2 regions of the Shinella sp. GW821-FHT10F02 genome follow, and region 1 is predicted to be linked to the other one. Evidence: riboswitches for the same ligand, from Rfam matches in the RefSeq annotation. Region 1 holds a riboswitch; the other holds the start of a gene.
What was found. A riboswitch is a leader RNA that binds a small molecule or an ion and turns the genes downstream of it on or off. The one in region 1 is predicted to bind cobalamin.

Region 1 (16,198 bases):
TGCGCAACGAGTTCGGCCACCAGATCGACCAGGTGGTGCAGTACCAGAGCCAGCTTTCCTTCTGGGACAAGAGCTTCAACGAGCTTGCCGACGGCATGCCGGGCGATGCCTTCGTGCGCGACCAGCTGCGTGACTGGATGTGGTCCGACTTCGGTTTTTCCTGGATGATCTTCGCCTCGCCGGACGGCGAGAAGGTGCTCGGCGTCTATCGCGGGGAAAAGGTTTCCGAGAGCAAGGCGCGCGAGAAGCTGCATTGGGTGAGCGACCTCACCCACAAGGCCGAGCGCAAGTACCGAGAGGCGCTCTCGCCGGATCGCGGCGGCTGGCAGGTCGCGCGCGCCAAGGAGGACCCCGACCTCCTGACGCCGGCGCTGCCCGAAATCCACGTCACCGGCATGCGCCTCATCGACCGCGTGATGAGCATCGTCGTCGTGCAGGCCGTCGTTCCGAAGTCGCTCTATATCCCGGCCCACCGGCTGGAGCCGACGCTGCTCATCACCGTCAAGCCGGTCTCGCAAAAGATGCTGGCGAACACCGAGCGGCGGCTCGGCGTGCATGATCTCGGCTTTACCCCCATCGTGACGCAGGAGCCGGGGCTGGTGATGACGCCGGTTGGCGCCGATGCCTACAATCCGATGGTCGCCTCCTGGCGGCCGAACATGCCGGGCTCCTTCGTCTGGCGCTCGGCGCTGCCGCAGATCGCGATGTTCGTACTGGTCTTCGCCGGCGTCATGCTCTTTGTCACGCTGCGCTTCTCCGCCCTTATCAAGGCGCTCCAGCGCAGCGAGGCGAAAAACGCTTTCCTCGCACGGCACGATACGCTGACGGGGCTGAAGAACCGCAGCGGTTTCGACGAGGAGGTGCGCCGCGCCATCCGCAAGGGCGAGAACAAGCCCTTCGCCATCCTCGCGCTCGACCTCGACAAGTTCAAGGCGGTCAACGACCGGCATGGCCATGCCGCAGGCGACGCCGTGTTGCAGGCCGTGGCTCGGCGTTTTTCCGATCGCATCGGCAAGCAGGGCTGCGTCGCCCGTCTTGGCGGCGACGAATTCTCGGTGCTGCTCACGGGCGAGCGGAGTTGCGAGGCGCTGCTGGAGCTTGCCGGCAGCCTCGTGCGCGATACGCAGGTGCCCATCGCCTATGATGGCCAGTTGCTCGTCATCGGCGGTAGTGCCGGCATCGCGCAGTTCCCGCAGCATGGCGGCTCCGTGCACGACGTGATGGTGATGGCGGATGCCGCGCTCTATGCCGCCAAGAACGCCGGCCGCAACCGCGCCGTCCATGCGGATCATATCGGCCAGGAGATGATCATCGAGGCCGGCGAGGCCCGCGCGGCCTGACCATGCCGAAAATGCTTGCGGAACAAGCGGCTGGATGCACTCTTTGAGAGATTGAGTCACATCTTTCTGGGAGGCGCGCAAATGAGCAATGGAGCACGGCTGGACGGCAGGATCGCCGTCGTGACGGGCGGAACGCAGGGGCTGGGTGCGACGATCGCCCGGCTTTTTGCCGAGCGGGGTGCGGCGGGGCTGGTCATCTGCGGCCGCAACGCCGCCAAGGGCGAGGCGAAGGCGCAGGAAATTTCAGGCGCGACGGGCGTCAAGACGCTCTATGTGCAGGCGGACCTCGAAAAGGTCGAGGATGCGCGCGCGGTGATCGCTGCCTGCGACAAGGCCTTCGGCCGCATCGATGCGCTGGTGAACGCCGCCGCCATCACCGACCGCGGCACGATCCTCGATACCAGCCCGGAACTGTTCGACCGCATGTTCGCGGTCAATGTGCGCGCACCCTTCTTCCTGATGCAGGAGGCGATTTCGGTGATGCGGCGTGAGAAGACCGAGGGCACCATCGTCAATATAGGCTCGATGTCCGCCAAGGCCGGCCAGCCGTTCATCTCCGCCTATTGCGCCTCCAAGGGTGCGCTGGAGACGCTGACCAAGAACACGGCCTATGCCGTGCTTCGCAACCGCATCCGCGTTAACGGCCTCAATATCGGCTGGATGGCCTCGGAGGGCGAAGACCGCATCCAGCGTGAATTCCACGGTGCGGCCGATGACTGGCTGGCGAAGGCGGCGGCAAGCCAGCCCTTCGGCCGGCTGGTCGATCCGGCGGAGGTGGCGCGTGCCTGTGCCTATCTGTCTTCGGAGGAGTCCGGCCTGATGACGGGCTCGGTGATCTGCTTCGACCAGTCGATCTGGGGTGCCTATGACGGCTCGCCGCATCCGGTCGCGCCGCTTTGAGGCGCTGACAGGCCGATGCGCGGCGCGGGCAGGCTTGATCGCGCCGCCAAGCCATGCGCATATCGTTTCCGTCAGGTGCCTGCGTTTCGCAGGAGAATCGGGAATCCGGTGCGGGCAAGAGCCTCAAGTCCGGAACGTGCCCAGCGCTGTGACGGGGATGGATCGCATCGTAAAAGCTTGAATCGATTCAGGCTTTTGCCACTGGTTGTTCAACCGGGAAGGCAGGTGCGGGCCGCGTGACCCGAAGTCAGAAGACCGGCCTGGCAAGATAGACCGAACCGCGCGGACGGCGGAAGGTTTTACGCATTGTTGGGGAGATGACGATGCGAGCCGAACCGTGCGACCGTCTGGTCCAGGCGGGCGCCTTTTCCAGCGAGGACAAGGCCGCCGTCTATCATGCCATCGAAACGCGCCGCGACGTGCGCGACCAGTTTCTGCCCGATCCCTTGCCGGACGATCTCGTGGGGCGCCTGCTGCACGCCGCCCATAGCGCGCCCTCGGTCGGCTTCATGCAGCCGTGGAATTTTTTGCTGGTGCGCAGCGAGGCGACCCGGCGCGCGGTGCATGCCGCCTTCCTCAAGGCGAACGCGGAAGCGGCGGCGATGTTCGACGCCGACCGTCAGGCGCAGTATCGCGCCCTGAAGCTCGAAGGCATCCTGAAGGCGCCGCTGTCGATCTGCGTCACCTGCGACCCGACGCGCGGCGGGACCGTCGTTCTGGGGCGCACGCACAATCCGCGCATGGATGTCTATTCCACGGTCTGTGCTGTGCAGAACCTCTGGCTTGCGGCGCGGGCGGAAGGGGTGGGCGTCGGCTGGGTCAGCATCTTCCACGACAGCGACATCCGGAACGTCCTCGGCATTCCCGAGCATGTCGAGATCGTTGCCTGGCTTTGCGTCGGCCTTGTCGATCGCCTCTATGCCGAGCCGGAGCTTGCGGTGAAGGGGTGGCGGCAGCGCCTGCCGCTGGAGGACCTGGTGTTCGAGGAGCGCTGGCCGGACGCGGGCGTTAGTTGACGCCGGCATCGGCCGGGCGGCCGAGATCGATGGCGGATTCGTTGGCCGGCAGGAAGACCGGGCCGACCGTGCGCACCTTGCTCTTCGCGGGGTCGTAGTCGCGTTCCTCGACCTTCACCGGCAGCTTGGCCGGCGTCTCGTCCTTCTTCGGCAGCGTGTGGATGGTGGTGATCGAGCCACCTTCCACGTCATCATCCCTGCCGGTGCTCGCCGTCTCGCTGCCCTTCAGCGCCTTCTCGCGCTTGATCATCTCCTGGTAATAGGCCGAGAGATTGCAGCCGCAGGCGCCGGGCTTGGAGAGGTCGCGCGTGCGGTAGGAGAAGGCGTTCGGCATTTCGTAATAGGGCCGGCCGGTGACCGTCGAGGTCATCTGGTCGGTCTCCTGGCCGCTGGTCATCGACTGGTAGAAAAGTTCGGTCTGCGTCTCAGGGCACATCATCGCGCAGACTTGCTGGTCGCGGCGGAAATCGAGCGGGGTTGCGCCCGACGAGATCGGGAAGAAGCCGCCGTCGCAGGTGCGCACGCAGACGGTGCGCAGGTTGCCATGGCCGGAGCCGCCGCCGAGCGAGCGCAGTTGCAGGCGCTCGCTGCCCTCCGGCGTGGTGCCGAGCGGGAGCGTGCGTTTTTCATCGAGCGTGCGCAGCGTTTCGGTCGCCGCGATCGGCACCACCTTCGCCTCGTCATTGCAGCCGTTGCTTGCGAGCAGCGCGGTCAGGCGGGTGCGCTTGCCCTGCGACGAGGTGCCGCCGGCGAATTCGCGGCGTTTCTTGTCGAGGATGTCGAGGTTGCGCGCCATCTTGCCGATGACCGTGGAGAGCGTGTCGCAGGCCGCCGCATTGGCGCCGCCGACGACGATGATGCTGCCGCCGGAGCAGCCGAGCCGGCGCTGGTCGCTCTTGGCCTTGCGCAACTGGATGTTCTGGCGGGCGATGGCGCCGGCATATTTGCGCGCGCTTGCCGTATCCACCACCACCTTGGGCAGGTTCGCAAGCTCCGCCTGGATCTGCTCGCACACCGCCGCTGCCGCCGTGCCGCCCGAAAACAGGAGCGGCAAGCCGGTCGCAACGGCAAACAGAAGGCGGGTCAAACCTTTCAAATCATCGATCCTGTGAAACTGTCGGGGCCGTGGTCCGGCCGCATAAGCATATCCTATCATAGGCTGCATGAAGGGAAGCGCAACGTGCTCCCGCATTTGTGATTAATGCGCGGCGGAAAATATGAGTTGCGTATTCATCTTTTTGCCAGCTGCCCGCAATTGATCTCGCCGGGGGCTTGGTGTAGCACTCTGCGCACATACAACAGCCGGTTATGCGCCCGTCGCCGCGCAGCCGCCGTTTGGCGGAAGACCGGCCCGTCACAGGCAGGTGAACATGCGGATTTCGTCAGTTTTGTTGAGCCCTTTCTACGCGCTCCAGCTCGCATCCGGCGCAAAATCCTTCGCCGACAATCCCGTCATCGGCAGCAAGTGGCTGAACCGCAAGGGATTGCACGAGAAGCGCGTCTCGCTCGCCATGCGCATGGCCGCCTGGCGCCGCACCAAGCTGGAAAAGCTCGTCGCCCCGGAATATCGCCGGCAATATGCCGAAAACGGCTTCGTGAAAATCGAAGACTTTTTGTCGCCCGAGGTTTTTGCCGCGGTGACCCGCGAGATCGCCGAGCGTGATTTCGAGCGCTACGACATGCTGCAGGGCGAAACCGTCACACGCCGCGCCATCATCGACGACAGCGACCTGGAAAGCCTGCCGGGCTTCAAGGCCGCGCGCAACGATCCGCGCGTCACCAATCTCCTGCGCTACGTCTCTTCGCATGACGGCCAGCCGCTGCTCGTCGTGCAGGTGGTCATGGCGCTGCCGTCGGTCATCACGCAGGGCTCGACGGACCCGCAGACCGCGCTGCACAGCGATACGTTCCAGCCGACCGCCAAGGCCTGGCTGTTCCTGCGCGATGTCGGCGAGGAGGACGGCCCGTTCTCCTACGTGCCGGGCTCGCACGAGATGACGCCGCAGCGCCTCGCGTGGGAGCGCCGCATCAGCGAGAACGCCGATTCGATCGAGAACAAATATTCCGCCCGCGGCTCGCTGCGCATCATGCCGGACGAGCTTTCGGCGCTGGGTTACGTCCAGCCGGTCAAGATGACGGTCAAGGCCAACACGCTGATCGTTGCCGATACGCATGGTTTCCATGCCCGCAGCCCGAGCTACAAGACGACGACGCGCATCGAGATCTACGGGTCGCTGCGCCGCAATCCGTTCCTGCCGTTTACCGGCCTGCACATCGCCTCGCTGCCCTTCATCGCGTCCGGCATGAACCGGCTGATCATCAATGCGATGGGTTTCCGCGCCAAGCTCGGCCTCAAGGGCTCGCCCTGGAAGGATGCCGGCAAGGGCAAGGCCGATGAATGGTCGAAGCGGCTGAAGCAGCCTTCGGCCTGACCCTCACGAATTGCCGGATCGGCCGTGCTGCCCTTGCAAGGCGGCCGGTCCGGCCCTAAATATCCGGCATCGTCAATGCCGACCGGATGGTGCACCATGGATTTCAACCCGACCACAAATCGACGTCGTTTTGTCCTCGGGGAATTTTCCATCCATGCCGCATTCCATCACGCTTTCCAAAATCACCTGGTCCACGCCTGACGGCCACACCCTCCTTTCCGATCTTGACCTGACCTTCGGCGCCGAGCGCGCCGGCCTCATCGGTCGCAACGGCGTCGGCAAGACGACGCTGCTGAAACTCGTTACCGGCGATTTGGCCCCGCAGGCCGGCACCGTCACCGTCGATGGCACGCTCGGCCTGTTGCGCCAGAGCGTGCAAGTCTTTGCCAACGAGACCATCGCCAGCCTGTTCGGCATCGTCGATGCCCTCGATCTGCTCGCCCGCGCCGAGCGCGGCGAAGCGGAGGCGCATGAACTCGCCGATGCCGACTGGACGCTGGAGACGCGGCTCAGCGCGGCGCTGGCGCGTGTTGGGCTCGAGGCCGCGCCGGAAACGCCGCTCGCGTCGCTCTCCGGCGGGCAGCGCACGCGGGCAGCACTTGCCGCGCTCATCTTCGCGGAACCGGATTTCCTGCTGCTCGACGAGCCGACGAACAATCTCGATCGCGACGGGCGGCGGGCGGTCATCGACATGCTGGCCGGCTGGCGGGCCGGCGCGATCGTCGTCAGCCACGACCGCGAGCTGCTCGAAACCATGGACGCAATCGTCGAGCTCACCACGCTTGGCGCCACCCGCTATGGCGGCAACTGGAGCGCTTATCGTGCCCGCAAGGCGCAGGAGCTTGCCGCCGCGCATCGCGACCTCGCGGATGCGGAAAAGCAGGCCGCGGAGGTGGCGCGCACCATGCAGACCATCGCCGAGCGCAAGGCGCGCAAGGACAGTGCCGGACGCCGCAAGAAGGCGAGGGGCGACATCCCGCGCATCATGCTGGGCGCGATGAAGGAGCGCAGCGAACTGACCAGCGGCGCGAACGCCCGGCTTGCCGAAAGCCGGCAGGGGCAGGCGGCGGAGGCCGTGGCGGCGGCGCGCGAGCGCATCGAAATCCTCCAGCCGCTCACCGTCAGTGTGCCGCCGACCCATCTCGCCGCGGGCAAGGCCGTGCTGAAGATGGAGGGCGTCATGGCCGGCTATCTGCCGGAGCGGCCCGTTATCCGTGACCTCTCCTTCGCCATGACCGGCCCCGAGCGGGTTGCCGTGACAGGGCCGAACGGTTCCGGCAAGACGACCTTACTGGGGCTCGTCACCGGAGACATCCAGCCATGGCAGGGAAGCGTGCGCCGCTTCACCGACTTCGCCATGCTCGACCAGCGCGTCAGCCTGCTCGATCCGGCCCTGTCGATCCGCGACAATTTTCGCCGGATCAACCCGGATGCCGATGAAAACGCTTGCCGGGCGGCGCTGGCGCGCTTCATGTTTCGCGCCGACGCTGCCTTGCAGGACGTCGGCAGCCTCAGCGGCGGGCAACTGCTGCGCGCCGGCCTCGCATGCGTGCTCGGCGGTGCCACACCGCCGCCGCTCCTCATCCTCGACGAGCCGACGAACCATCTGGACATCGACGCGATCGAGGCGGTGGAGGCGGGCCTGCGCGCCTATGACGGCGCGTTGCTGGTCGTCAGCCATGACGAACCGTTCCTGGAGGCGATCGGCATCACGCGGCGGCTGGAGCTTTTGATTGCACCTCTCCTCCGTCATGGTCGAGCTTGACCCGACCATCCACGCAGCGGGCGCCGCTTGGATCCTCGGGTCGAGCCCGAGGATGACGTCGAGAGTGGGGCGAGGTTCCGGCGGCGATCTGAACCGAGTGCACGACCTGGCCCTCCACCGTCAGGCGCGGCCGAAGCGTTCGATGACCTCGGCGAGCGGCACATGCCCCTTGAACGCGCTGGAGTTGGCCGGGGTTTCGCCGTCCTCCAGCGACGTTGCAAAGCGCACCGCCGGGTCTGCCTCCAGCCGGCGGCGGATGGCTTCGATGCGGGGCCAGCGGCTTGCCGGTGCCACCTCGTGGTAGTCCAGCCAGCGGGCGACGCCGATTAGCACGCCATCCGCCAGCGTTGGACGGTCGCCGACGAGGTAGGGTGTGTCGCCGAGCATGGCTTCCAGCTTGTCATGCCGCTCGATGACGGCCTTGCGGCCCCATGTGCGCAGCGATTGCTGCAACACCGGGTCCGGCGTCTCCATTTCGAGCGCCGACCAGAGCGGGCTGAAGGCGCCGGTGAAGCCGGTGTTGAGGTAGGCCATCAACTGGTGCATGCGATCGGCCTCGGGTGACGTGGGATCGAAGCTGATGCGCTGTTCCGTATCGCGGGCGGCGAACCAGTGGGCGATCGCCATGGTTTCGGTGATGACCCGGCCGTCGTCGGTGACGAGCGCCGGCGTCTCGTGCCGGGCGTTGAGGCTGGCATAGGACGGGTCGCGCATCTCGCCCAGCATGTCGACGCGGCAGAGCCTGTAGGGCTTGCCGAGCCATTCGAGGGACGAGACGAGACCCATGGAGCTTCCGGCGGGGAAGCCGTAGATGAGGATCGGTTCCAATGGTGTTCTCCGTGATTTCTGTTGACCACGCTGCGCAGCGACACTGGACCTAAGCGCTCTCCGCCCCCATGTAAATTACGCACATTTTTGTCACCACGCCGGAGCCCGCCATGAAGGATCTCGTTTCCCGTTGCCCGATCGAGGAGGTCATGCAGGTGCTCGGCGGCCGCTGGCCGACGCTCTTGATCTACTATCTGAAGGACGGCACGAAGCGGTTCAGCGACCTGCGCCGCGACAATCCCACGGTCTCGCACCGCATCCTGACGCTCGAACTGCGCAAGCTGGAACAGGCCGGAATCGTCGAGCGCACCGTCTTCGACGGCTATCCGCTGCGTGTCGAATACGACCTCACGCCCGCCGGCCACACGCTGATGCCGCTGGTCGATGCGCTGGGCGACTGGTGGGAGGCGCACGACGCGGCGCGTCCGGCCGCGCAAACGAAAACGGCCGCCGAGGCGGCGGCCGTTTCGTAAAGCGCAAGGATTTCCGATCAGACCGGGTAGGAGGCTTCCACCACGGCAAGCGCCGCCATGTTGACGACGCCGCGCGAGGTGGCGGACGGCGACAGGATATGGGCGGGAAGCGCAGCGCCGAGCAGGATCGGGCCGACATGCAGTGAGTCCGTCATGGTCTTGACCACGCCGAGCGCGATGTTGGCGGCGTCGAGGTTCGGGAAGACGAGCAGGTTGGCTTCGCCGGTCAGCGTCGAATCCGGCATGACGCGCTGGCGCAGTGCCTCGGAGATCGCGGCATCGCCGTGCATTTCGCCGTCTGCCTCCAGCGTCGGGTCCATGTCGCGCACCAATGCCATCGCCTTGCGCATCTTGAAGGCGCTTTCCGAATCGCGTGAACCGAAATTCGAATGCGAGACGAGGGCGGCGCGCGGCGTGATGCCGAAGCGGCGGATTTCCTGCGCGGCCATCACGGTCATCTGCGCCACTTCCGCGGCGGTCGGCTCGCAGGTGACGTAGGTGTCGGTGAAGAAGGTCGCGCCGCGCTGCGAGATCAGCAGGCTGAGGGCGGAGAAATTCAGCACGCCGCCCTTCTTGCCGATGATCTGGCTGACATCGCGCATGTGGCGGGCATAACGGCCTTCGACGCCGCAGATCAGCGCATCGGCCTCGCCGCGCTTGACGGCGAGCGCGCCGATGACCGTCTGGTTCGTGCGTACGATGGTGCGGGCGGCTTCGGGTATCACGCCCTTGCGGCCGACGATGCGGAAATAGTCGTCGACATAGTCACGGAACCGCGGATCGTCTTCCGGGTTCACCACTTCGAAATCCACATGCGGGCGCACGCGCAGGCCGTAGCGCTTGAGGCGCGTCTCGATGATGTGCGGGCGGCCGATGAGGATCGGCTTGGCGATTTCCTCTTCCAGCAGCACCTGGGCGGCGCGCAGCACGCGTTCGTCCTCGCCTTCGGCGAAGATCACGCGCTTCTTGGCGGCGTTCTTTGCTGCGGCGAAGATCGGCTTCATGATGAAGCCGGAGCGCCAGACGAAGCGGTTGAGCTGGTCGAGATAAGCGTCGAAATCGGTGATCGGGCGTGTCGCGACGCCGGTTTCCGCCGCCGCGCGCGCCACGGCCGGCGCGATGCGCAGGATGAGGCGCTGGTCGAAGGGCGAGGGGATCAGGTAGTTCGGGCCGAAACTCGGCGTGTCGCCGGAATAGGCGCGCGCGGCGACATCAGACACTTCCTCGCGGGCGAGCGCTGCGATGGCGCGCACCGCCGCCATCTTCATTTCCTCGTTGATCGTACGCGCGCCGCAATCGAGCGCGCCGCGGAAGATGTAGGGGAAGCAGAGGACGTTGTTGACCTGGTTGGGGAAGTCCGAACGGCCGGTGCAGATCATCGCGTCGGGACGCGCGGCGCGCGCCTCTTCCGGCATGATTTCCGGCGTCGGGTTGGCGAGCGCCATGATGAGCGGGCGCTCGGCCATGCGGGCGAGCAGTTCCGGCTTCAGCACGCCAGCGGCGGAAAGGCCGAGGAAGACGTCGGCACCGTCGATCGATTCGGAGAGCTGGCGCTTGTCCGTCTCCTGTGCGTAGACGGATTTCCACTGGTCCATCAGCGCTTCGCGGCCCTTGTAGACGAGGCCCTCGATGTCGTGCACCCAGATGTTTTCCACCTTTGCGCCGAGCACGACGAGCTGGTTGAGGCAGGCGAGTGCGGCAGCGCCGGCACCCGAGGCGACGATCTTCGCCTCATGCAGGGATTTGCCCGCAAGCTCCAGGCCGTTCAGCACCGCGGCCGCGACGATGATCGCCGTGCCGTGCTGGTCGTCGTGGAAGACCGGGATGTCCATCTTCTCGCGCAACTGGCGCTCGACCTCGAAACATTCCGGCGCCTTGATGTCTTCCAGGTTGATGCCGCCGAAGGTCGGCTCAAGCGCCGAGACGACATTGACCATCTCGTCGACGGTCGGCGCGTCGATCTCGATGTCGAAGACGTCGATGCCGGCGAATTTCTTGAAGAGAACAGCCTTGCCCTCCATCACGGGCTTGGAGGCGAGCGGACCGATATTGCCGAGGCCGAGCACGGCCGTGCCGTTCGAGACGACGGCGACGAGGTTGGCGCGGGCCGTATAGTCGGCGGCGGTGCTCGGGTCGTCGCGGATGGCGAGACAGGGGGCGGCAACGCCCGGCGAATAGGCGAGCGCGAGGTCGCGCTGGTTGCCGAGCGGCTTGGTAGGGGTGATCTCGAGCTTGCCGGGGCGGGGATGGCGGTGGAAGAAGAGAGCCTGCTGATCGATATCGCCGCTTGCGGGTCCGTCCTGCGTCCTCGATTTATCGCCCGTACTCATGGTGCTCCCTGTCATATGCTGTTTTCGTTGCGGCTCTTTCTGCCATGAAACCGCCGCTACGTGAAGTTTCCGGAACATTCCATAAAGCCGCAATCAGCGACCTGTGCAATGCCTATTTGCGGACCGGAAATGCATAGGTGTGTCATCAATTTGAAACAGGAGTCTGGTTTTCAACGGAGCCAAAGCCGCCCGTTATGAAGATGTTTGCGGCGGCCGGCCACCCGGAGACCAAGGCATGACTGCGACCCTCGCCGACCCGAATGTCCGTCATTTCCGCACGCTGTTCATCTCGGATGTGCATCTGGGATCGAAAGCGGCCAAGGCGGATTTCCTGATCGATTTCCTGCGTCACCATGAAGCGGAGACGATCGTGCTCGTCGGCGACATCGTCGACGGCTGGCGCCTCAAGCGCAACTGGTACTGGCCGCAGGCCTTCAACGACGTCACGCAGAAGTTCCTGCGCAAGGCGCGCAAGGGCACGCGCATCATCTATATTCCCGGCAACCACGACGAATTCCTGCGCGAATTCCCCGGCACGCATTTCGGCGGCGTCGAGGTGGCGCAGCGCATCATCCATGAAGGCGCTGACGGCAAGCGCTACCTCGTGCTGCATGGCGACGAGTTCGACGTCGTGGTGCGCCATGCCCGCGTCGTCGCCTATCTCGGCGACTGGGCCTATGACGCCGCCATCGCCATCAACGTCGTGTTCGCCGCGGTGCGCCGCAGGCTGGGGCTGCCCTACTGGTCGTTCTCCTCCTGGGCCAAGCAGCAGGTGAAATCAGCCGTCAACTTCATCGGCGAGTTCCAGAAGGTGGTGGCCGAAGAGGCGCGGCGCAACAATGCCGACGGCGTGATCTGCGGCCATATCCACCATGCGGTCATCACCGAGATCGACGGCATCCGCTACATCAACAGCGGCGACTGGGTGGAAAGCTGCACGGCGATCGCCGAGCATCATGACGGCGAGATGGAACTGATCACCTGGCAGAAGATTTCGACCTCGACTGTGCCGGTCGCGCTCGCGTCGCGCAGCATCGGCGCCGTCGAGCCTGCCGGGGCGGAGGCCGCCTGACGCGGCCTTCGAACATTGCCGCCGATTTCGGCGGCAATGGCGTCCGGTAGAAATAGCGGATTGGCGTACGTACATCGGCGTGCTAGAGCCCGGAGCGTCTCCCAACGCAGGTTTCCCGCCAATGACTGCCCCTTCCGGGTTTACCGTGACCTCAGGCGCGCCGCCGTTCTTCGCCGCGCGCATCGCCCTCGTTTTCTGTGCGCCGATGATGGTCAACGGCATTGCGCTGCCGTTCTTTCCGGTCTGGCTCGAAACCCTGTCGATGAGCGATTTCCAGATCGGCATCGTGCTGGCCGTGCCTTTGTTCGTGCGCGTCTTCACGGCGCCGGTGGCCGGTATCATCGCTGACCGGATTGGCGAGCGCTCGATCGTGCTCATCTGGTCGGCGCTGCTTTCGCTCGCAACCGCGATCGCGCTCTTTGCCACCGGCTCCTTCTGGCCGGTGCTGTTGCTCTACACGTTGCAAGGGGCCGTCTATTCGCCCTATGTGCCGATTACCGAGGCGATCATGCTGTCCGGCGTGCGGCGCTGGAATTTCGACTATGGCAAGATGCGGCTCTGGGGCTCGCTCGCCTTCATCGTCGCGACGATGATCGGTGGCTGGCTTGCGGGCCTTCATGGCGGCGCCATGGTGCTGCCGGCGATGGCGGCCGCCTTCGTGCTGACGGTGATGGGCGCCGTGATCGCGCCCAGGATCGGCAAGCCGCGCCGGCCTTCGCCCATCACTGCGATTGCCGAAGTGCCGCGAACGAGCACGCTGCGCCAAAGGGATGTGCAGCTCATGCTGATCGGCGTCTCCCTCGTCAATGCCAGCCACGCCATGCTCTTCGCCTTTTCGGCGATCTACTGGCAGAAGATGGGTTTCAGCGGCGTGGATGTCGGCATCCTGTGGAGCGCCGGCGTGCTGGCGGAGGTGGTTTTCTTCCTGTTTGCCGTCCAGCTCCGGCGGCGCTTCAATTTGTGGTCGATGATGATCTTCGGCAGCACGGTCGCCGTCGCCCGCTGGATCCTCTTTCCGATGGAAATGTCCTTCGCCGGCTACTTCATGCTGCAATGTCTGCACGCCTTCACCTACGCGATCATACACATGAGCGTGCAGAGCCGGCTGGTGGAGCGCGTGGCGGAGGAGCAGGAGGCGGCCGCGCAGGGGCTCTATTTCTTCTACACCGGCATCTTCACGGCGCTCGCCACCTTCCTGTCTGGCTATGCCTTCAGCTGGTATGGCGTGCAGGGTTTCTACCTGATGTCGGTCGTCGCGGCGGCCGGCCTCGTCTCGGTCATTGCCGGTCGGCTGGTCGCGCCAAGCGCTCAGCCCCAGAGCGTCGCTTCCGGCGGATAGACGGAGGAGCCCTCGTAGTGCAGGCCGGGTTCCCGGTCGCGCGCGAGCAGCAAGGGGCCGTCGAGATCGACGAAATCGGCGCCCTGCGCCAAGAGAACGGCCGGCGCCATGCCGAGCGATGTGCCGACCATACAGCCGACCATGATCTTGAGGCCATGCCGCTTTGCCGCCTCGCGCAGTGCCAGCGCCTCCGTCAGCCCGCCCGCCTTGTCGAGCTTGATGTTGATCGCGTCATAGCGGTCGACGAGGCTTGCCACGTCCTCGGTGCGGTGCACGCTCTCGTCGGCGCAGACGGGAATGGGGCGGGCGAGGCCGCGCAGGGCCGAATCATCGCCGGCCGGAAGCGGCTGCTCCACGAGGGCGATGCGCGCCTCGGCGCAGATCGAAAAATGATGGGCGAGGTTTTCCGCCGTCCAGCCCTCGTTGGCATCGAGGATGATGGCGCTTTCGGGCGCACCGGCGCGCACGGCGCGGATGCGCGCGGCATCGTCCACTGTCCCGACCTTGACCTTCAGCAGCGCCCGCCAGGCCTGTTCCGCCGCCTGCCGCTGCATGGCGTCGGGCTCGCCAAGCGAGAGCGTATAGGCGGTGACGAGCTTTTGCGGGGCGCTCGTGTTGATCACCTGCCAGGTCGGCACGCCGGAGATTTTGGCTTCGAGGTCCCAGAGCGCGCAGTCGAGCGCGTTGCGCGCCGCGCCGGCTGGCATGACCCGGGCAAGTTCCTCGCGGCCGACGCCGTCCTCGACTGCGCCACGCATCTCTTCGATGGCCGCCAGCACGCCGGCGACCGATTCGCCGTAACGCGCATAGGGCACGCATTCGCCCCGGCCGAGGAGGCCGGAAGCGCCGATCGTGCAGGTCACCACCTCTGCCATCGTCTTCGCGCCACGCGAAATGGTGAAGGTTCCGGCAATCGGGAAGGTTTCCGGCGTGGCGAGCAAGGTGCGGTGCATTGTGTCGATCCTGGCATGGTCCCCGAAAAAATCGAGGCGTGGCGCGGCTTTTGCCGGTTCGTTCGGTGACAGAGGGGCGGCGAGCCGATAAGACAGGCGCATGTTGTCCCCAGCACACGGGAAGATGCAAGAGACTTGACCGCCGCTGCCCGTACCTCACTCGACATCGCGACCGAAAGCCTGCCCGGCAATGGCGGGGAGATCTGGCGTCTCACCGGCGAATGGGTGAACGCGTCCGCGGTTGCCGCCAGCAAGCGGCTTGCGGAACTCGGCCGCGGGCAGGGCGGCGCGCTGGAAATCGACCTGAGTGGTGTCGCGGCCATGGATACCGCCGGCGCCTGGCTGCTGCGCCGCGCGATCACCGAGCGGCAGGCCGGCGGCGCCGATGTGAGCCTCACCGACCGCGAGGGCGCCAACTACGCCGACCTGATCTCCGCCCTGCCGGAAAAGCTCGCCGAGCCCGGCGACGGTGACGGCGAGCGCAAGACGCTGTTCGAGCGCGTTTTCGAACCCGTCGGCCGCGTCATGGTGGAGGTCTGGGACGACACCGTCGCCGCCATGTTCATCCTCGGCTCGGCGGTGCGCGGCGCGCAGCTGAAGCTCGGCCGGCAAAGCGGCCTGTCGCCGGCGGCGATCGTCCACCAGATCGACCGCATGGGCGTTCGCGCCGTGCCGATCATCCTGCTTATGTCCTTCCTGATCGGCGCGATCATCGCGCAGCAGGGGGCCTTCCAGCTTCGCTATTTCGGCGCGGAAGTCTTCGTCGTCGACCTCGTCGGCATTCTCCAGTTGCGCGAAATCGGCGTGCTGCTCACCGCCATCATGATCGCCGGCCGCTCCGGCAGCGCGATCACCGCCGAAATCGGCTCGATGAAGATGCGCGAAGAGATCGACGCGCTGAAGGTCATGGGCCTCAGCCCGATCGGCGTGCTGGTCTTCCCGCGGCTCGTGGCGCTGACGATCGCACTGCCGCTCCTCACCATCATCGCCAATTTCGCCGCACTGCTCGGCGCCGCCTTCGTCTCCTGGTCCTATTCCGGCATCACCTTCGATACGTTCCTGTCGCGGCTGCGCGAGGCGATCGACCTTTCGACGATCGTTTCCGGCATGATCAAGGCGCCCTTCATGGCGCTGATCATCGGCATCGTCGCCTCCGTGGAAGGCTTGAAGGTCGGCGGCAGCGCCGAATCGCTCGGCCGCCACGTCACGGCTGCCGTGGTGAAGTCCATTTTCGTGGTCATCCTCGTCGACGGCCTCTTCGCCATGTTCTACGCCGCAATCGACTTCTGAGGACGCTGATGGATCAGGTTTCGGCAAAACAGGACGACGTCGTGCTCTCGGTCAAGGATCTGACCGTCGGCTTCGGCAGCAATGTCGTGCTCGACGAGCTCAACCTCGACATCTATCGCGGCGAGATCCTCGGCTTCGTGGGTGCGTCCGGCACCGGCAAGTCGGTGCTGATGCGCACGGTCCTGCGCCTGCTGCCGCGCCGCTCCGGCGCCATCCGCATCTTCGGCGTGGATTTCGACAAGGCGACGGAAGAGGAGCGGCTGAAGCTCGACATGAAGCTCGGCGTGCTGTTCCAGCATGGTGCGCTGTTTTCCGCGCTGACGGTCAAGGAGAATATCCAGGTGCCGATGCGCGAATATCTCGACCTGCCGCAGGCGATGATGGACGAGCTGGCGCGGCTGAAGATCGAGCTGGTGGGCCTCGCGCCGGAAGCGGCGGACAAATATCCGTCTGAACTTTC
Region 2 (16,198 bases), on a different contig from region 1:
CAACAATCACCATCAAACCCGGAATGGAAGCCGCTTTTGAAGCAGGTGCTACAGAGGCGGTCAGCGTTTTCCGCAATTCAAGGGGATGCAGTGGCATGGAGATCAGGAGATCTGTCGAGAGCCCCAACAAATATCATCTCTTTGTTCGATGGAATACTATGGACGATCACCTCGTTCACTTCAAAAATGCGGAAGACGGGCTTTCTGCCTGGCGTAAACTCGTTAGCCATTGTTACGACGGAACGCCAACGCTGGAACATACCCAGACCGTGGTGGCGGGCTTCACGACCGGTTGAGTCCATTGACTGAAGCACCACGAAGCGCCCGAGCCGAGTTCCGGTTTGGGCGAGTACAATGCCGGGATTCAAAATGGACTATGACGTCATTGTGGTCGGGGGCGGAAACGCCGCCCTTTGTGCTGCCATAAGCGCTCGGCGCGCTGGTGCCCGAGTGCTCGTCCTGGAGGGGGCTCCCTACTTTTACCGTGGAGGAAACACGCGCCATACACGCAACATGCGTTGTGCTCATGACTTCGCGACGGCCACTCTTTCTGGGCCTTACTCCGAGGCCGAATATCTTGAAGACCTGCTCCGCGTAACAGCCGGTAATACAGATGTGGAACTCGCGGAACTGATGATCCGCGAATCCAAAGACATGCTCGGCTGGATTGCTGATCAGGGGGTGCGTTTCCAGCCCTCCCTTGGTGGAACCCTCAGCCTTGGACGAACGAATTCCTTCTTCCTCGGCGGGGGGCGGGCCATGCTGAACGCTCTTTACCGTACGGCCGAAACACTCGGTGTCGACGTGTTCTATGACGCGGAGGTCACGGGAATTGAGATTGTGCATGGAGAGTTCAAATCCCTCCAGGCGCATTTGAATGGTTCGGCATGTCGCTTTGAGGCCCGTACGCTGATCACCGCATCCGGAGGGTTTGAAGCGAACACAGACTGGCTGAAGGAGGGCTGGGGCGAGGCTGCGGATAATTTTCTTATCCGGGGCACACCGTACAATCGAGGGACCGTGCTCAAGATGCTGCTTGATGGCGGAGTAAAGTCCGTTGGCGATCCAACCCAATGTCACGCAGTCGCAATTGATGCCCGCGCGCCCAAATTCGACGGCGGCATCATTACGCGGCTTGACTGCGTCGTATTTGGCATTGTCGTGAACAAGCTTTCGGAACGCTTCTACGATGAAGGGGAAGACGTTTGGCCGAAGCGATACGCGATCTGGGGGCGACTGGTTGCTGCGCAACCTGACCAGATTGCGTATATTATTTTCGACAGCAGCTCGCTTGAGCTGTTCATGCCATCCCTGTTTCCACCCGTGCAATCAGACACAATTCGTGGTCTGGCTTTGGAACTCGGACTGGCTCCGCAAGCGCTGGAGCACACGGTCTCTGCGTTCAATGCAGCGGTCCGCCCCGGCAATTTCGATCACACGAACCTGGATGACTGCCGTACGGAAGGCTTGGAGCCTCCCAAGAGCCACTGGGCCAGGAAGCTGGAAAGTGGACCATATTATGCCTACCCGGTCCGGCCGGGAATTACCTTCACCTACCTGGGTGTGAAAGTCGATCGCGACGCCAGGATACTCATGGCGGACGGCACCCCTTCGCCAAACATGTTCGCCGCAGGCGAAATAATGGCCGGCAACGTGCTGGGCCGCGGTTATGCCGCCGGCATCGGCATGACAATTGGGAGTGTCTTCGGCCGTATTGCCGGCCGGAACGCCGCGCTGGCTTCGGAAAGGAGTAAACCGCTTTGGAAAATCATATAAATACAAGCAGTGCGACGATTGTCGATCGCTCCTCCGCAACCCTTGTCGAAGCAGATCGACTCATGACGATCTGCAATTCTTGTCGATACTGCGAGGGGCTTTGCGCGGTATTCCCTGCAATGGAAATGCGGCGCAGCTTCACGAACGGCGATTTGAACTACCTGGCAAACCTCTGTCACAACTGTGGCGCCTGCATGCCCGACTGCCAATTCTCGCCCCCGCACGAATTCAACGTAAACGTTCCGCAAACGCTGGCGATCCTGCGCAACGAATCCTACGCACGCTACGTCTGGCCGAGCGCTTTCGCGGAGTTCTTCGAGGACAATGGCCTCTGGATCAGCATATGCACGACATTGATCGTATCGATATTCTTGATCGCGTTCCTGGCCGCGCATGATCCCAATGTCTTCTTTGGCGTCCACACAGGACCGGGCGCCTTTTATAAACTGATGCCGCACAACACGATGGCCCTGCTTTTCGGTGGCGCTCTGCTCTATGCAATCGTCGCGATTTCCATGGGCGTTCGAAATTTCTGGAAGGATATCGGCGAGCCATTCGGAACGCTGGGTCGGCCGGCCTCCCTTTGGCAGGCGATGAAGGACGCATCCACATTGCGTTACCTTGATGGTGGCGGCGTGGGATGCATGAATGACGACGACAATCCCACGGATCGGCGGCGCATCTATCATCACCTCACATTCTACGGGTTCATCCTCTGCTTTGCGTCGACTTCAACGGCAACGCTCTATCACTACGCCCTTGGCATGGAGGCCCCCTACCCCGCTTACGACCTCCCCGTCGTTCTCGGAACGATTGGTGGTCTCGGGCTGGTGATTGGTCCTTGTGGGCTTCTTGCCCATAAGTGGCGGCGCAATCCGCTTCTGACGGACGAATCACGAACAGGTATGGACGTCGCTTTTATCCTGATGCTGCTGTTGACGAGCTTGACCGGTCTGCTCCTGCTTGTCCTGCGCAGCACCCCTGCCATGGGCATCATTTTGTCAGTTCATCTCGGCGTCGTTTTGAGCCTTTTTCTGACGATGCCATATAGCAAGTTCGTTCACGGAATATATCGCTTCCTTGCCCTTGTCCGGTACGCGAAGGAAAAGAGGTTATTGGAGAATGGCCACTAGCACGCCTGCTTTGATCGAGGCGCGCAAGGATATCACACTCGGTAGGACGTTAAGGGGACGGGCTCGGAAGTTGGGCCCAATCGACATCGCGAGCGAAATGCGCTTTGTTCAATATGACGAGCTTGAGCTCGAGCCGGCAAGGCGCGGTTTCACGAAAAATACTGTTGAGTAAAACGACGCGTCTGTCACGCCAAGGTGCCGCGAAGCGGTAAATAACGCGCGAAACACCTTCATTCCGGTTAGGTGCCGACTTCCAAATCAGTCGGCACCGCTTGCGTGCCGCGCTTATTCAACCGGCTCAAGAATTCGGTGGGAGATCAACTTCGCGACTGTGTAGCATTGAAGGCCTTCCGTGCCACCTTCGCGGCCGAAACCACTCTCCTTGACGCCGCCAAAGGGCGTGTCGGCGAAAGACGCGGTCACATGGTTTATGGCGAGATTCCCGCACTGCACTTCTTCAGCAAGTCTGCGTATTGTTGAAGCCCTGTCAGAGAATGCGTAAGCAGCAAGTCCGAACGGCAGTGAATTGGCTTTGGCAATTGCTTCGTCCAAGTTTGCGACAGGCGCAATCAGCGCGAGAGGACCAAACGGTTCTTCCCGCATTGCCAAGGCGTCGTCCGGCACGTCTGCGAAGGCCGTCAGCGGGAAGTAATTTCCATTATCCTTCAGCTGCGCGCCACCGCAAAGCAGTCTTGCCCCGTGGGAGCGGCAGTCTTCAACCATGTCCGAAATGGCGCATACCCGCCGCTCATTTGCCAAGGGGCCCATATCGATGTCTTCAAGCAGTCCATTCCCGAGCCGAAGCTTGGAGGCAAGCGTAGCAAACTCTTCCACGAATCTTGCGTAGATGGGCTCTTCAACGAAGAAACGTGTCGGTGAAACACAAACTTGGCCAGAGTTTCGTGATTTTCCGGCGATTGAGATCTTTGCAGCCTGCACGGGATCGGCATCGGCGCAAACGATCACCGGCGCATGTCCGCCGAGCTCCATGACCGCTGGCTTGGCACCGTCGGCAGCAAGTTTCCCAACCTGCCGACCGACCGACGTGGAGCCCGTCAGGCTAACCATCCGTACGACTGGGCTACTCACCAGATGCGTCGAAATCTCCGCCGGGTGTCCAAAGACGAGATTGAGGACGCCATCGGGAAGGCCGGCATCCTGGAATGCCTGTGCGAGCAGGACGGCGCTCGCGGGTGTTTCCTCAGAAGCCTTCAAGATAATCGAGCAGCCTGCAGCAAGTGCTCCTGCGACCTTGCGCGCGGGTGCATTCAATGGAAAGTTCCAAGGGGAAAATGCTGCTACCACACCGATCGGTTGGCGCAGAACCGTGTGCTGCATGTCCGGCCCTGCCGGGATAACCCGGCCATAGAGGCGCCTCGCCTCGCCGGCATCCCAATCGATAATGCTCGCCGCTCGCAAGGTTTCAAGCCTGGCTTCCCTCAGCGTCTTGCCTTGCTCGAGGGTCATGATTGTCGCAATCAGATCGACACGGTCGCGCAGCAACTGGGCAGCTCGCTGCAAGATGGCCTCTCTCACCGATGGCGCCGTTCTGCTCCATATCTTGAAGCCCCGTTCGGCCGCATCGAGCGCATCATCGAGATCATTCCGGCGCGCGACTGGAACTGAACCGATCCTGTTGTTGTGAGCCGGATTCAAGACCGGCAGGCTGTCAACCGGCCGAACCCACTTGCCCCCAATCAACAACGACAGCTCGGGATAATCGAACATTTCGGCAAACCTTGATATGAAAAAGGGAACGGCGGCCCTGTTGGGCCGCCGTCGATGGACGTTGTATCTAAGCGAGCTGCCTGTAGACGTCTCTGGACGCGGATGCGCTGACATAGCCTTCCAGCACGTCAGTCTTCAGCGCCGACGGATCGCGCTCGGAAACACTATTGTACCCGCCTCCGCCCGGCGCCTGCACAACGATGGTCCAGCCTGGCTGTGCAATCACCGTCTCCTTGCTGTTCAAGGCCCGTTCACGGCCTTGCGGATCACGCAAGGCAACCTTTGCCGTAGGCGCCTTTTCACCGCCGCAGACACCGAACGGGCCAGAAACGGTGCGCTCAAAGCAGACCGTTGCATGGCACGGCGTATCAAGGATCGTCCATTCACGGAGGACGCCCAGCCCGCCTCGATACCGTCCCGCGCCACCGCTGTCGGGAACCAACTCATACCTGTCGACGCGCAACGGAAAGCTTAGCTCCACCGTCTCGACCGGCGTGTTCATCGTATTGGCGATGCCAGCGCACAGCGCGTTGATACCGTCCTTTCCTCGACGAGCACCCGTTCCGCCCTTGACCACCTCATAGCTGACATATGGGGCGTTGGTGCGCTTATCCATGCCGCCGAAGGTGACGACACCGGAAGTGCCTTGCGAGCAGGCCATCACATGGTTTGGCAGGAACTGCGCTGCCGCGCCAAACATCATGTCGCAGACGCGGTGCGCCATTTCCGTATTCGCGTAGACGACGGGAGACGGGTACTCTGCATTCACCACGGAGCCCTTGGGCGCCGTCACCTCAATGGGGCGCCAGGCACCCGAATTCGGCGGGATGAAGCTGTTCGGATCAACGATCATTTTCAGCGCGCAGTAGACGCCAGAGGCGGTCACTGCCAGCGGGGAGTTGATAGGCCCTGCGACCTTCGGAGACGAACCGGCGAAGTCGACTTTGATGCTGTCGCCGGTCTTCGTTACCGTCATTCGGACGGTAAACGTCGCATCCTTCTCCTCGCCGTTCTCAAGAATTCCGTCGCCATCGCAGACGTCTTCGAACACGGAGCTCCCGTCAGGAAGCTCGCTGAGGCGAAGCCGCATCAACCGCTCGGAGTAATCCAGAATGTCGGTCATCGTCGAGATGATCGTCTCGACACCATATTTTGCAGCCAGATTTTGCAGACGCGTGCATGCCCGTCGATTGGCCGCGACTTGCGCGCCGAGGTCCCCCATGCGCTCATCGGGCGTCCTGACATTCGCCATAATGATATTATGGACATCGGCCACGGGTTCCCCGGCGCTATAGAGCCTGACCGGCGGTAGCCGAAGGCCTTCGCCAAAGATGCTGGTGACCGTGCCATAGCTGCCGGGGGTGTCGCCGCCAATATCGGGCCAGTGAGCCCGCAGGCAGGCAAAGCCCATCAGGATACCAGTATAATAGATCGGTGTGACAACGTTGACATCGGGCAGATGCGTTCCACCGAAATAGGGATCGTTGTGCACGAATACGTCGCCATCGACCATGCCGTCGCCAAAGACCTTGATAATGGCTTTGACGGCTTCCGGCATGGAACCCAAATGGACCGGAAGGTCCGGGCCTTGCGCCACCATCTGGCCTGTTCGGTCGAAGATCCCGCAGGAATAGTCGCCGGCGATTTTCAGAATCGGGGAAAAGGCCGCCTTCGCGAGAACGATCTTCATTTCCTCAGCGGCCTTCAAGAGGCTGTTCTTGATAATTTCGAACGTCGCTGCGTCTGTCGTCGAGATTTTGGTAATGTGGTCCATTATTTGCGCTCCATACGGACAAAGCCCTTAGACGTGATCTTCGCGTTCCAGCGTGGCGGGACGACAATGGTGCTATCGAAAGATTCGATGATGGCCGGACCGGCGATGGTGGAACCGAACGCGATCTTTGCTCGGTCGTGGACTTCCGCCAGCACTTCCCCAGTGGCGGCGAACCAGGCCATGCGGTTCGACTTCAGACTGGTCGCTTCCGCTACGGCGGGCTGCGCGAGATCGAGCGGTGGAAGCTTGCCATAGGCTGTCAGCCGCAGCGTCGAAACGTTGACCGGTTCCTTGGCATTGTGATGCCCGTACGTGTGCTGGTGCTTTGCGTGGAAGTCTTGCTCCATCTGCTTCAGCAGCCCGGAATCTGCTGCGTGCTCGCCGACAGACACGTTCAATTCGTAAGCCTGGCGAGCGTAACGCAATCCGGCGGAGCGCTTGAACTGCCAATTTTCGCGGCCGACACTCGCCTCGGTCAGCATTTCGGCAGCATTGACCTCCATCCCCTGCCAGACATGTTCGAGCGATTCCGGGGAAAGCTTGGAAAGCGAGCCGTAGAGCGTGCGAGAATAGTCGCGGCGAATATTGGCGCCCACCAGACCAAGCGCGGAGAAGCCGCCGGGGATCGGGGGGACAATGACTTCCGGAATGTCGAGTTCTTCCGCCAAGGCGGCTGCGTGCAGCGGGCCGGCACCTCCAAATGCGACCATCCCGAATTCACGGGGATCGTGCCCACGTTCGACCGAGACGATACGAAGCGCCTCGGACATCGCGTTGTTGACGATCTGGATGACGCTTGCCGCAGCTTGCTTGACCGTCAGTCCCAGGGGGCGGGCAAGGTGCTCTTCAATGGCTGCCGCGGCGCCATCGAAGTCTATCGACATCCGCCCGCCGAGCAATGACCCTTGGTCGAGGTAGCCGAGGATAAGGTTGCAGTCCGTTACAGTCGGTTTCGTGCCGCCGCGGCCATAGCACACCGGACCAGGTTCAGAACCGGCACTGGTCGGTCCAACGCGAAGGGCGCCAGCCGGGTCGACCCAGGCAATGCTGCCGCCACCGGCACTGACTTCCGCAAGGTCGATGACCGGAACGCGAACGGGATGACCGGTTCCATGGAGCCAGCGGTTCTGGCTTGCGGATCCTCCGACCTCATATTCTGCTGTCGTCTCTACCTCTCCGTCCTTGATCAAGCATGCTTTTGCTGTCGTCCCGCCCATGTCAAAGGAAAGCAGCGACGGCTCGCCAATCTGCTCTCCGACGAGCATTGCGGCGATCACGCCAGCCGCCGGTCCGGATTCAACGATTTGCGCGGGCATGCGCAGTGTTTCATTCACATTCAACACGCCGCCCGAAGATGCCATGACATGGAGACTGGGCAGTCCTAGGCCCGCAGTCGCTTCTCTCAACCTCGAGAGATAGGATTCCAGCAGCGGCCCGACATAGGCGCATACAGCCGTGGTGCTCGTTCTCTCGAACTCCTGCACTTCGGGGAGAATTTCGCTGGAAAGGAAGATCGGAATATCCGGCAGAGCTTTACGCAGTTTTTCGCCGACCTGACGTTCATGTGAATCATTCAGGAAGGAGAAGAGAAATGTCAGCGCGATCGCCTCGACTTTTTCTTCTTTCAGTTTTTCGACGAGAGCATCGACTTCCTCAAGGGCGATAGGTGTGACGACCTCGCCTTCCGACGAAATGCGTTCCGTGATTTCGTAACGACGATGCCTCGGGATGAGAACAGACGGCGGATCCTGGAAAAGATCATAGAGATCAGCGCGGGCAGACCGCCGCAGTTCAAGGACATCCCGGAAGCCCCGCGTGGTGATGAGCGCGGCCTTGACGCCTTTCTCCTCCAGGAGCGCGTTGGTCACGATCGTGGTCGCGTGCGACAACAGAGAAACGCGATCGGTCTCAATATTGTATTCCGCTATAGCGTCTCTCAGACCATTCACCACACCTTGGCCGAAATCGCGCGGGGTGGTCGCCGTCTTTGCGATTCCCAATGCTCCGGTGCTTTCATTGACGATAGCAACGTCAGTGAACGTCCCCCCAATATCGACGCCGATACGCCACATATGCCTCTCCTTTGACTCGTTCTAAGTTTTTCGTTCCGGCGAACCTCACCGTCGACGACTGCAAATTCATACGAACGTTCGTTCATGTCAAGCCAATATGTTTGCACCTTGTTGAAAAACGCTCCAACGTGGCTTGAAAACTGAATTCCGATGGTCAATTCGGCAAAAACGATCGGTGTAATCGCTGAAAATTTGGAGTCTTGCGCCAAAACGCGAAGGTGAAGGACAGCCCAGGAGATCCCCTGTTCATCTCTACTGGATTGAACAGCAAGCGGCCGATGGCCGAGCTGGCCGCGTTCGAATTGCGGATGAACCTGGAGCGCCGCGTTTCATCCACGGCGTCACGAGAGTCCGGAATTGTGTTGCGAAAACCAATCGTCCGCGCTGTCGGGTTAATGCTAGATCACGAACGAGCAATCTGCCTGCGGCGCCCGCATGTCCAAGTCGCGGCCACGGATGCGGTGGTCTTCAATTTCAGCGGCGGAGCCGACAATTCGCGCGACTAGAAAGACTGTAAAGGCTGCATTCTCGAGATCTGAGATGTCCATCTCGCCGGACCTTATCAATGGCCAAAATGCTGCCAGCAACTCGGCGGCGATGACCCCGTCGATGTTCACGCAGAACACGTTTGGCGTGACGCCTGTTTTGTGAAGAGCCTTCACAAAGGCACGGTAAAATTCATGGAAAATGTTCCCGGTGCCCGAGCGCTGCCGTTGCGTCCAGACATAGTCTTCCCTCGGGTCGATGTTGACGGACTGCCCCCGAAAAACGGGGTGATTGATGCCGGGTATGAGTTGGCGGCCCTGCCCGTCGCTCCGCGCCTGCTTGTCGCGCTTGAAGGTGTTCGCAACGAGCTCGGCCAATGCGTCGACATCGACTTCACGTTCCCCGCTGCCTGGATCAGCCACGGATGTATGCTTGAAGCAATCCAGAAGAAATTGCACACCCTCATAGCCGTTTCCGCCGTGGGCAAATCCTGAACTTGCGAGAAAACCGATATAGGCCTTGTTGAGTTGTACTCGCCAGGGTTTCTCAGGTCCGTCTGCGGAAACGGCACATTTCGCGCCTTGCGCAGAAATTGCTCCGGGCCCGTTCGTTATGAGCAGCCCGAAAAGCGTTCGAAGGCGATCACAAAATGCGTCGTCGACTGGTCGTCCGGCGATCAATCGCGCGATGCGTCGATCAAAATCCCCGTCGTTTGCATCGGGCAGCACATCCGCGTCGCCGATTGCGCAGATGATTCCGGAGACAATCGTGATGTGCCACGGAAATGCGAGTGCTGTTTCCATGGGAATTCGCCGCCGCGACAAAGCGCTTTTGCAAACGAAGGCCGCGCCAAGAGCCATCACGAAATCCCGTGTCGGGTGTCCCTGATCCCGGTCGAGCAATTCCATAAGTGGCGCCGCTTCGCTCAGATCTTCCAAAGTTTGAAGTAGGGAACGTGCCGCATCATCGACCTCCGGTGCGTAGAGATCGGGCTCTTCAAGCAACTCTTTCCTGGCCGTTTGCATGGTTGTCGCACCAAACAGGAAATCCAAGGCAACCTTTGTGGCCCTCTGTACTGGCCGGGCATGCTGCGGGCCAAGACAAGCAGCGGCAACCGCCATGCCCATATTGCGCATCCCGCCTGTGCCGTGGGCGATGCTGACGGCATCCCGCACTGTGTTGTCGAGTGAGCAACCGCTGGTCAGCATCCCATCTATGACGCGGCTAACGTCGCGATTTGGGCGCTCGCGCAGCAGCGCCAATCCCAGATTTTGGGCGAAGGAGGATTTTGCAAGGTCCAGGACGGAGTTTCCGTGCAGGCGTGCAGAATTTGTTTGGCTGTCGATTTGCGTTGCCCCAGATGCATTTCGCATCGGGCGGCGGGCGAAGGTCGCGCCGATGCTCGCCTTCAGGAGATCTATCTGTCGCGAGAATGGGGCCGGCGCCTGCACAACGGGAAGATCAAGTTGCGGTGGCAGGCCGATGCCTTGGTTGTTTCCCAGCCATGGCTTGAGCGACAAGTCGCCCTTCGGGGGGAAATCGGCGACCTGGCTGTTCAGTTTCATAACAGCGTCCAGGGCAGCCGGAATGTGGGCGATGTTTAAAACAAGCGCTCCCTTGGCGCTGCAGACCGGATTTGCGGGCGTAAACGGCTCCGAACAGCCGAATTGTTCAAGAAACCAGCGTTCCTTGGCAAAAGCATCATCGCCGCTTCCGGCCATTGCACCGGCATGCCCAACCGCGTGCGTCAGGCGCGCCTTCCAGCGCCCAACAACGCATGCCACAACCGGCTTGCTGGCTTGCAGGTGTTGCTCATAATAGCCGCCTGGCTCCACGTAGAGAACTGCGGCGCGTGAGCGCTGGTCATTGTCGAAGGCATGGATGAATTCGGGTGCGGCGAACTGAACATAGCAGTCCTTGCCACTTGAGATCAGCGTCGTGGTTCCCCACCCGGCGCTCGCCAGATAGGTCGCGATCGTTGACGTGAAATTTCCGGAATTCGAGAAGATCGCGATGCTGCCTTTGACCAGGGTCAGTTCAGGGTCATCCCCGCCCAAGGCACCGCCAATTCGCACTCGGTTCCAACTGTCCGCAACACCCAGGCTATTTGCTCCAAAAACGTCGACCTGATGCGCCTGGGCAATGGCCCGGATCTCTCTTGAGTCATGGACCGATACCTTTTCGGTCACAATGACGATCTTCTTGAGATCCGGATTAACGCGCACGAGCTCAGCCACGCCGTCGCGGACAGCGGACGGCGGAAGATAGACAACTCCCGTATCGAATGCGTGCCCCGCGGCCAATCCCTGACGCACATCGTTGAACACCGGAATGTCTCCAATCTCGGTCTTCAAGACCGTGCCAGACCTCCCGGGTGACGTTCCGAAGACAATGCCGCCGCCGGAGAAGACATGGCTAACCGGGGTAACGAGGCGGGACTCCTGCCCGAGGATGTTCAGGACGCACACGCGATCTTGCCGTGTTGCAATTTCGTCCAACTGCCGCACCCCGACGAAATGATGAAACGGTCCGCGCCGCAGCGCGTGCGAGTTCTGCCGTCGATCCATAGGCCAATCCTGCTTCTTGAGATTAGGGAGCGGAAATTCCGGTCGCGAGGTTTCTTGAAATGGCTTCGCGGCCGCCAGTCCTCATCCACGTGTTTGCACACTGCGCGAAATCAACGACTTCACTGAGGGCACTGTCGAAACCGAAGAATCGGTATGGCACGCCAAGCGCATCGAGTGCTTCGGCGAAAGCCCCCATTCCCCGGACAAGATTTGGTCCGCCCCTCCCCACGACGACAAAAAGAGGCGTAGGTCCCGCGCGCGAGAAATGCTCGCGCAGCGCGTCGGCAATCGCACTGAATGTTGTGAAGATATCGGTGTTGTTGGATCGTCCCCCAATCACCAGAAGAACGTTTGCCCTTGAGAGCCAGTGACGAAAACAAATGCTCGCCACGTTCCTCATTTTCTCATACGGAGGATTTCCACCGAAGTCGGTGGAAATTATCGCGTCCTCACCAAGCATCTCGGTTACCAGAGCATTTGCGCCACCACCGAAAGTCGGCGCCAGGATCGTCCCGTTCGGATTGACCACAAAGACGTCGCTTTGCCCCTGGTGCGTCCTGAGCGCATTGATTTCCATTTCGAAATCAGAGCGCTCGACACTAAACAGGTGTTCGGGAAGGTTAAGGCGAGCCACACGGGGATCGTCTCGATCAAACGCGCATTTGAAGTCGCACGCGACGGGCACGAGACGCCCGCCTTCTCCACGAAGAAGGCGTATCGGGTTTATTTCCAGGGTCGAAACGCCGTAGTTCCGAAACAGCTCCCAAAGCCTGGGTAGCGCCTGCACCAGGGGTGAAATGATCTCCGGTGGCGCGCCAAGATCTGCAAGCGCATTCGCTATGACGAAGGCCTTGAGGCCCGTCAGTGCATCAAACGGTATCTCCGCCACCTGGTCATGCGGCAGTTGCTCAATGTCCACGCCGCCGCAGTGGCTGATCGTGACGGTCGGCGCCCGGAATTTCGTGCTGTCGGAAATTGAGAAATATATCTCATGCTCGGAGGGGACATAGGCTTCGTACGTGACCCCATTTGCCTTTACCGAGATCGTTTCGTTCGAGTGCTCCGCAAAGTAGAGGCGTTCTTTCTGTGCGAGCGCAGTCTTCAGGTCGTAGGCGCGGGCCACCAGATTGGCCTTGCCCTTCTTGCCGATAGCGGCACCAAAAACGGGCTTCACGAAAACCGAGCCATGAGCCTCGATCATGGACTTGATTTCACTTTCATCAGCACTCGGCCCCAGCAATGGCGCGTGTTCGAAGCCGACAAGCTTCAACAAGGCCGACCCGTAAAGAAGTCCAGCGATCTGCATTGCATCTCCTCGGTGGAAGCGTGGCGAAAGGATTCTTGGTTGGCTAGAGTTAGCATACGAACGTTCGTTCATAAAATGGTACTTGTCAAGACATCTCCCGGTCCATTCTGCAACGCTGCCCCGTTCCTCTCGCCGAAGGCAAGCATCGGGATTTCTATCTGGGAACGTTTTCGTCGGACGTCGAGCGTTCACTGAAGCTTGCCGGCTATACAAGAAGCGACAGCAGGCGAAGTCGCATCGCCGCTCGCCTTCAACGCCTCATCCATCAATGCTCTCTCTCCAAGTCTCCGTTCAGGCAGGGCCGGCGATTTGAAAATGCCCTGAAGCCCTTCGTTGTCCGGTTGACAGCCCAGCCCGAGACTGTAGGTTCACCGCGTCATGGTTCTCCTGCCTCTGGCAGGAGCTAAGAGGGAATCCGGTGCAAGACCGGAGCTGTCCCGCAACTGTAAGCGGTGAGCCTTTCATCCACTTTGTCACTGGCAGCAATGCCGGGAAGACGGGCGGAGGGCTTGGACCCGCAAGCCAGGAGACCTGCCTGACATTCGATAATTCCGTGGTCGGGGTGTGCCACAGGAATGATGGTCGCTGTCGGCAGATGCCGGGGTCGACCGTCATTTTCAATGCAGCCCCGTGAAACGAGGCAGCGTTGACGACCGACGACACTCCACTTCCCGCGCCGCCGTCCGCGCACGATGCCGTGCTGCTGCTGGCCAAGTCCGCCTTCGCCGCTGCGCCGCACCAGGACATGCAGCGCCTCGCCACGCTTTCCGAGGGTCTCGGCGGCGCTCCGGTCGTGCGTTTCGCCTTCACCGAGCAGGGCACGCCCTCTTTGCGAGAGGCGCTGGCTGGCCTCGTCGACACGAAGGTCGGCAGCGTTCTTCTCATTCCGCTCATGCTGCCGATGGAGCCGAGTTTTTACAACTGGCTGACGAAAACATTGAAACGCTGGCGCGCGGTCGATCCTCGGCCCTGGCCGGCCCTGTCGATTGCCGCGAGCCCGACATCGAGCACGCTGATGGCGCAGCTCATAAAAGACCTCGCTGCGACATCACAGGACCTGGACCTCTCGCCGCCCGCCCGGCCGGCAGCAGAAGGTTCGCTCGTGCCCGCGCATAAGCGCCGCGTCCTGGTCTGCCAGGGCGGCCCGTGCAATTCGGCCGGCGCGGATGCCATCTGGGGTCACCTGCGCAACGAGCAGGAACGGCAGAAGCTGCGCGTGACCGGTGATGGTGTCATGACTGCCAAATCCACCTGTCTCGGCCCCTGCAACCTCGCGCCCGTCCTCCAGGTCTTCCCGGAAGGGACCTATTACGGCGGCGTCACCGAGGAGGCTGTCGACCGGATCATCGCCGACCATCTTCTCGGCGGCCGGGTCGTCGAGGACTTCGCCTATCACCCGACCGGCCGCAAGCAGCGGCTTCGCCATCTTCCCGAACAGAACTGAAGGAGAGACCATGTCGTTCAAAATCCTTTCGCCCCTGGCTGCGGCCTGGCTCGCCGCGCTCGCCATCGGCGGCCCGAGCCCGGCACTCGCCGGCGAGCCCTTGCATGTCGGTGCCACCTACATCACGAGCGGGCTGGATCCGGCCAAGGGCTCGAATGGCTGGGCGCTCGTCAGCCATGGCGTCGGCGAAAATCTCTTCACCGTCGATAAGGACGGCAAGCTGGTGCCGGCGCTTGCGGATAAGGCCGAACGCACGGGCGATCTCACCTGGACCGTGACTTTGAAACCTGGCCGGCTGTTTTCCGACGGCTCGCCGGTGACGGCGGACGCACTCGCCGCCGGCTTCGGCCATACCTTCGCTACCAACAAGGCGGCGCTCGCGACAGGCGGCAAGCTGACCTTCGAAGCGGCCGACGATCTGACGCTCAAAATCACGACGGAAAAGCCGGTCTCCTTCCTCCAGGCGCTCTTCGCCGAATGGCCGCTCATCGCCTACAAGCCCGCCGGCGACGGCGCTGCCGTCTTTACCGGTCCCTACCGGATCGCAGATTTCAAGGCGGATACATCTCTGACGCTGGAACCGAACGCCCATTTCACAGGCGCCGAGACCCGCTCGTCAGTCGATTTCCGTCGATTCGGTGACGCCCAGAGCATGACGCTCGCGCTGGAGTCGGGCGAGCTCGACCTCGCCTTCGGCCTGCCCTCTGAGGTGGTGAGCCGGCTGAGGGCCAATCCCGACCTGACGATCAAGTCCTTCCCGGTCGGCTACCAATATCTCGCCTTCCTCAACACGGGCCGGCCGGCACTGGCCGATGTGAAGGTGCGTCAGGCGCTCGACCTCGCCTTCGATCGCAAGGAACTGGCGGCTGCGATCAACGGCGGTGAACCCGCGACCGGCGCCTATGCCGCCTACTTCCCCTTTGCCGGCAGGGAACAGCGCCCAACCGACGTGGCGAAGGCCGAAGCCCTGCTCGACGAGGCTGGCTGGACGAAAGATGCCGCCGGCAACCGTCAGAAGGAGGGCAAGCCGCTCCGGTTGCTCGCCATCACCTATCCGCAGCGCCCCGACCTCGTCACCATGCTTCCGGTCGTCAAGTCGCAGCTCGCGAAACTCGGCATCGCACTCGATACGAAGGTGGTCGAGAACATCCAGGAGGTTGCTGCCGCCGGCGATTTCGACATCGCACTCTGGGCGCAGCACACCGCGCCGAACGGCGACCCGGCCTTCTTCCTGAACTCGATGCTGCGCAGCGGCGCTTCACTGAACTACGCAAAATACGCTTCCCCTGAATTCGACGCGATCCTCGACCGCTTCGCGTCCGAAGGAGATGCCGACAAGCGCGCGGCAATTGCGCTCGACGCCCAGATAAAGTTGTTCACGGACGCACCGGCATCGTTCCTCGTTTCGCCTGTTTGGTATGTCGGTGCCTCGAAGAGGCTGACGAACTATGAGCCGTGGGGGTCTGATTATTACGTCCTGCGCGCCGATATCGGCGAGGCAAAATAGGGGGCCGGGATGGGTTTTCTCCGGGCCGGCGTCTTCTCGGTGATTGGGTGGGTGGCGCTTTCGCTGGCGTCCTTCACCCTCATCACCCTGATGCCCGCCGATCCGGTGGAGATCGCCATCCGGGCGTGGAACCTGCCGGCGACGGACGAGACCGTCGCCGCGCTTCGGGCGGATTGGGGCCTCGACCGGCCCCTTCCCTCACGCTATCTGCACTGGCTTGCGGATTTCGTGACGGGCGACTGGGGCCGCTCCTTCCGCACCGGCGAACCGGTGTTCGCGGAGTTTTGCGCGCGGCTGCCCGTTTCGCTCGTACTCGGCCTTTCCGGCTTGCTTCTCGCCATCGTCATTGCGGTTCCCCTCGGCTTCTTCGCCGCCGCGCGGCCGGGCGGGCTCGCCGACCGTGGC

Region 2: linked by a shared signal. The riboswitch ahead of AC1RWL_RS31985 ((2Fe-2S) ferredoxin domain-containing protein) and the one ahead of bluB (5,6-dimethylbenzimidazole synthase) in region 1 are both predicted to bind cobalamin.

The regions. Positions count from the first base shown of each region.
Region 1 covers NZ_JBXASL010000003.1:503,606-519,803, forward strand. The annotation lists gene AC1RWL_RS12220 (diguanylate cyclase domain-containing protein) at 1-1,340, shown strand, start outside; gene AC1RWL_RS12225 (SDR family oxidoreductase) at 1,422-2,240, shown strand; cobalamin riboswitch at 2,297-2,518, shown strand; gene bluB (5,6-dimethylbenzimidazole synthase) at 2,564-3,256, shown strand; gene AC1RWL_RS12235 (DUF2865 domain-containing protein) at 3,249-4,352, opposite strand; gene AC1RWL_RS12240 (phytanoyl-CoA dioxygenase family protein) at 4,648-5,688, shown strand; gene AC1RWL_RS12245 (ABC-F family ATP-binding cassette domain-containing protein) at 5,843-7,453, shown strand; gene AC1RWL_RS12250 (glutathione S-transferase family protein) at 7,574-8,281, opposite strand; gene AC1RWL_RS12255 (winged helix-turn-helix transcriptional regulator) at 8,392-8,754, shown strand; gene AC1RWL_RS12260 (NADP-dependent malic enzyme) at 8,772-11,084, opposite strand; gene AC1RWL_RS12265 (UDP-2,3-diacylglucosamine diphosphatase) at 11,320-12,156, shown strand; gene AC1RWL_RS12270 (MFS transporter) at 12,278-13,495, shown strand; gene dgcA (N-acetyl-D-Glu racemase DgcA) at 13,465-14,448, opposite strand; gene AC1RWL_RS12280 (ABC transporter permease) at 14,650-15,738, shown strand; gene AC1RWL_RS12285 (ABC transporter ATP-binding protein) at 15,747-16,198, shown strand, end outside.
Region 2 covers NZ_JBXASL010000019.1:2,739-18,936, reverse strand. The annotation lists gene AC1RWL_RS32025 (antibiotic biosynthesis monooxygenase family protein) at 1-296, shown strand, start outside; gene tcuA (FAD-dependent tricarballylate dehydrogenase TcuA) at 370-1,776, shown strand; gene tcuB (tricarballylate utilization 4Fe-4S protein TcuB) at 1,839-2,909, shown strand; gene AC1RWL_RS32010 (NAD-dependent succinate-semialdehyde dehydrogenase) at 3,195-4,637, opposite strand; gene AC1RWL_RS32005 (hydantoinase B/oxoprolinase family protein) at 4,705-6,411, opposite strand; gene AC1RWL_RS32000 (hydantoinase/oxoprolinase family protein) at 6,411-8,483, opposite strand; gene AC1RWL_RS31995 (CoA-binding protein) at 8,882-11,536, opposite strand; gene AC1RWL_RS31990 (ATP citrate lyase citrate-binding domain-containing protein) at 11,559-12,842, opposite strand; cobalamin riboswitch at 13,204-13,395, shown strand; gene AC1RWL_RS31985 ((2Fe-2S) ferredoxin domain-containing protein) at 13,489-14,286, shown strand; gene AC1RWL_RS31980 (ABC transporter substrate-binding protein) at 14,297-15,793, shown strand; gene AC1RWL_RS31975 (ABC transporter permease) at 15,803-16,198, shown strand, end outside.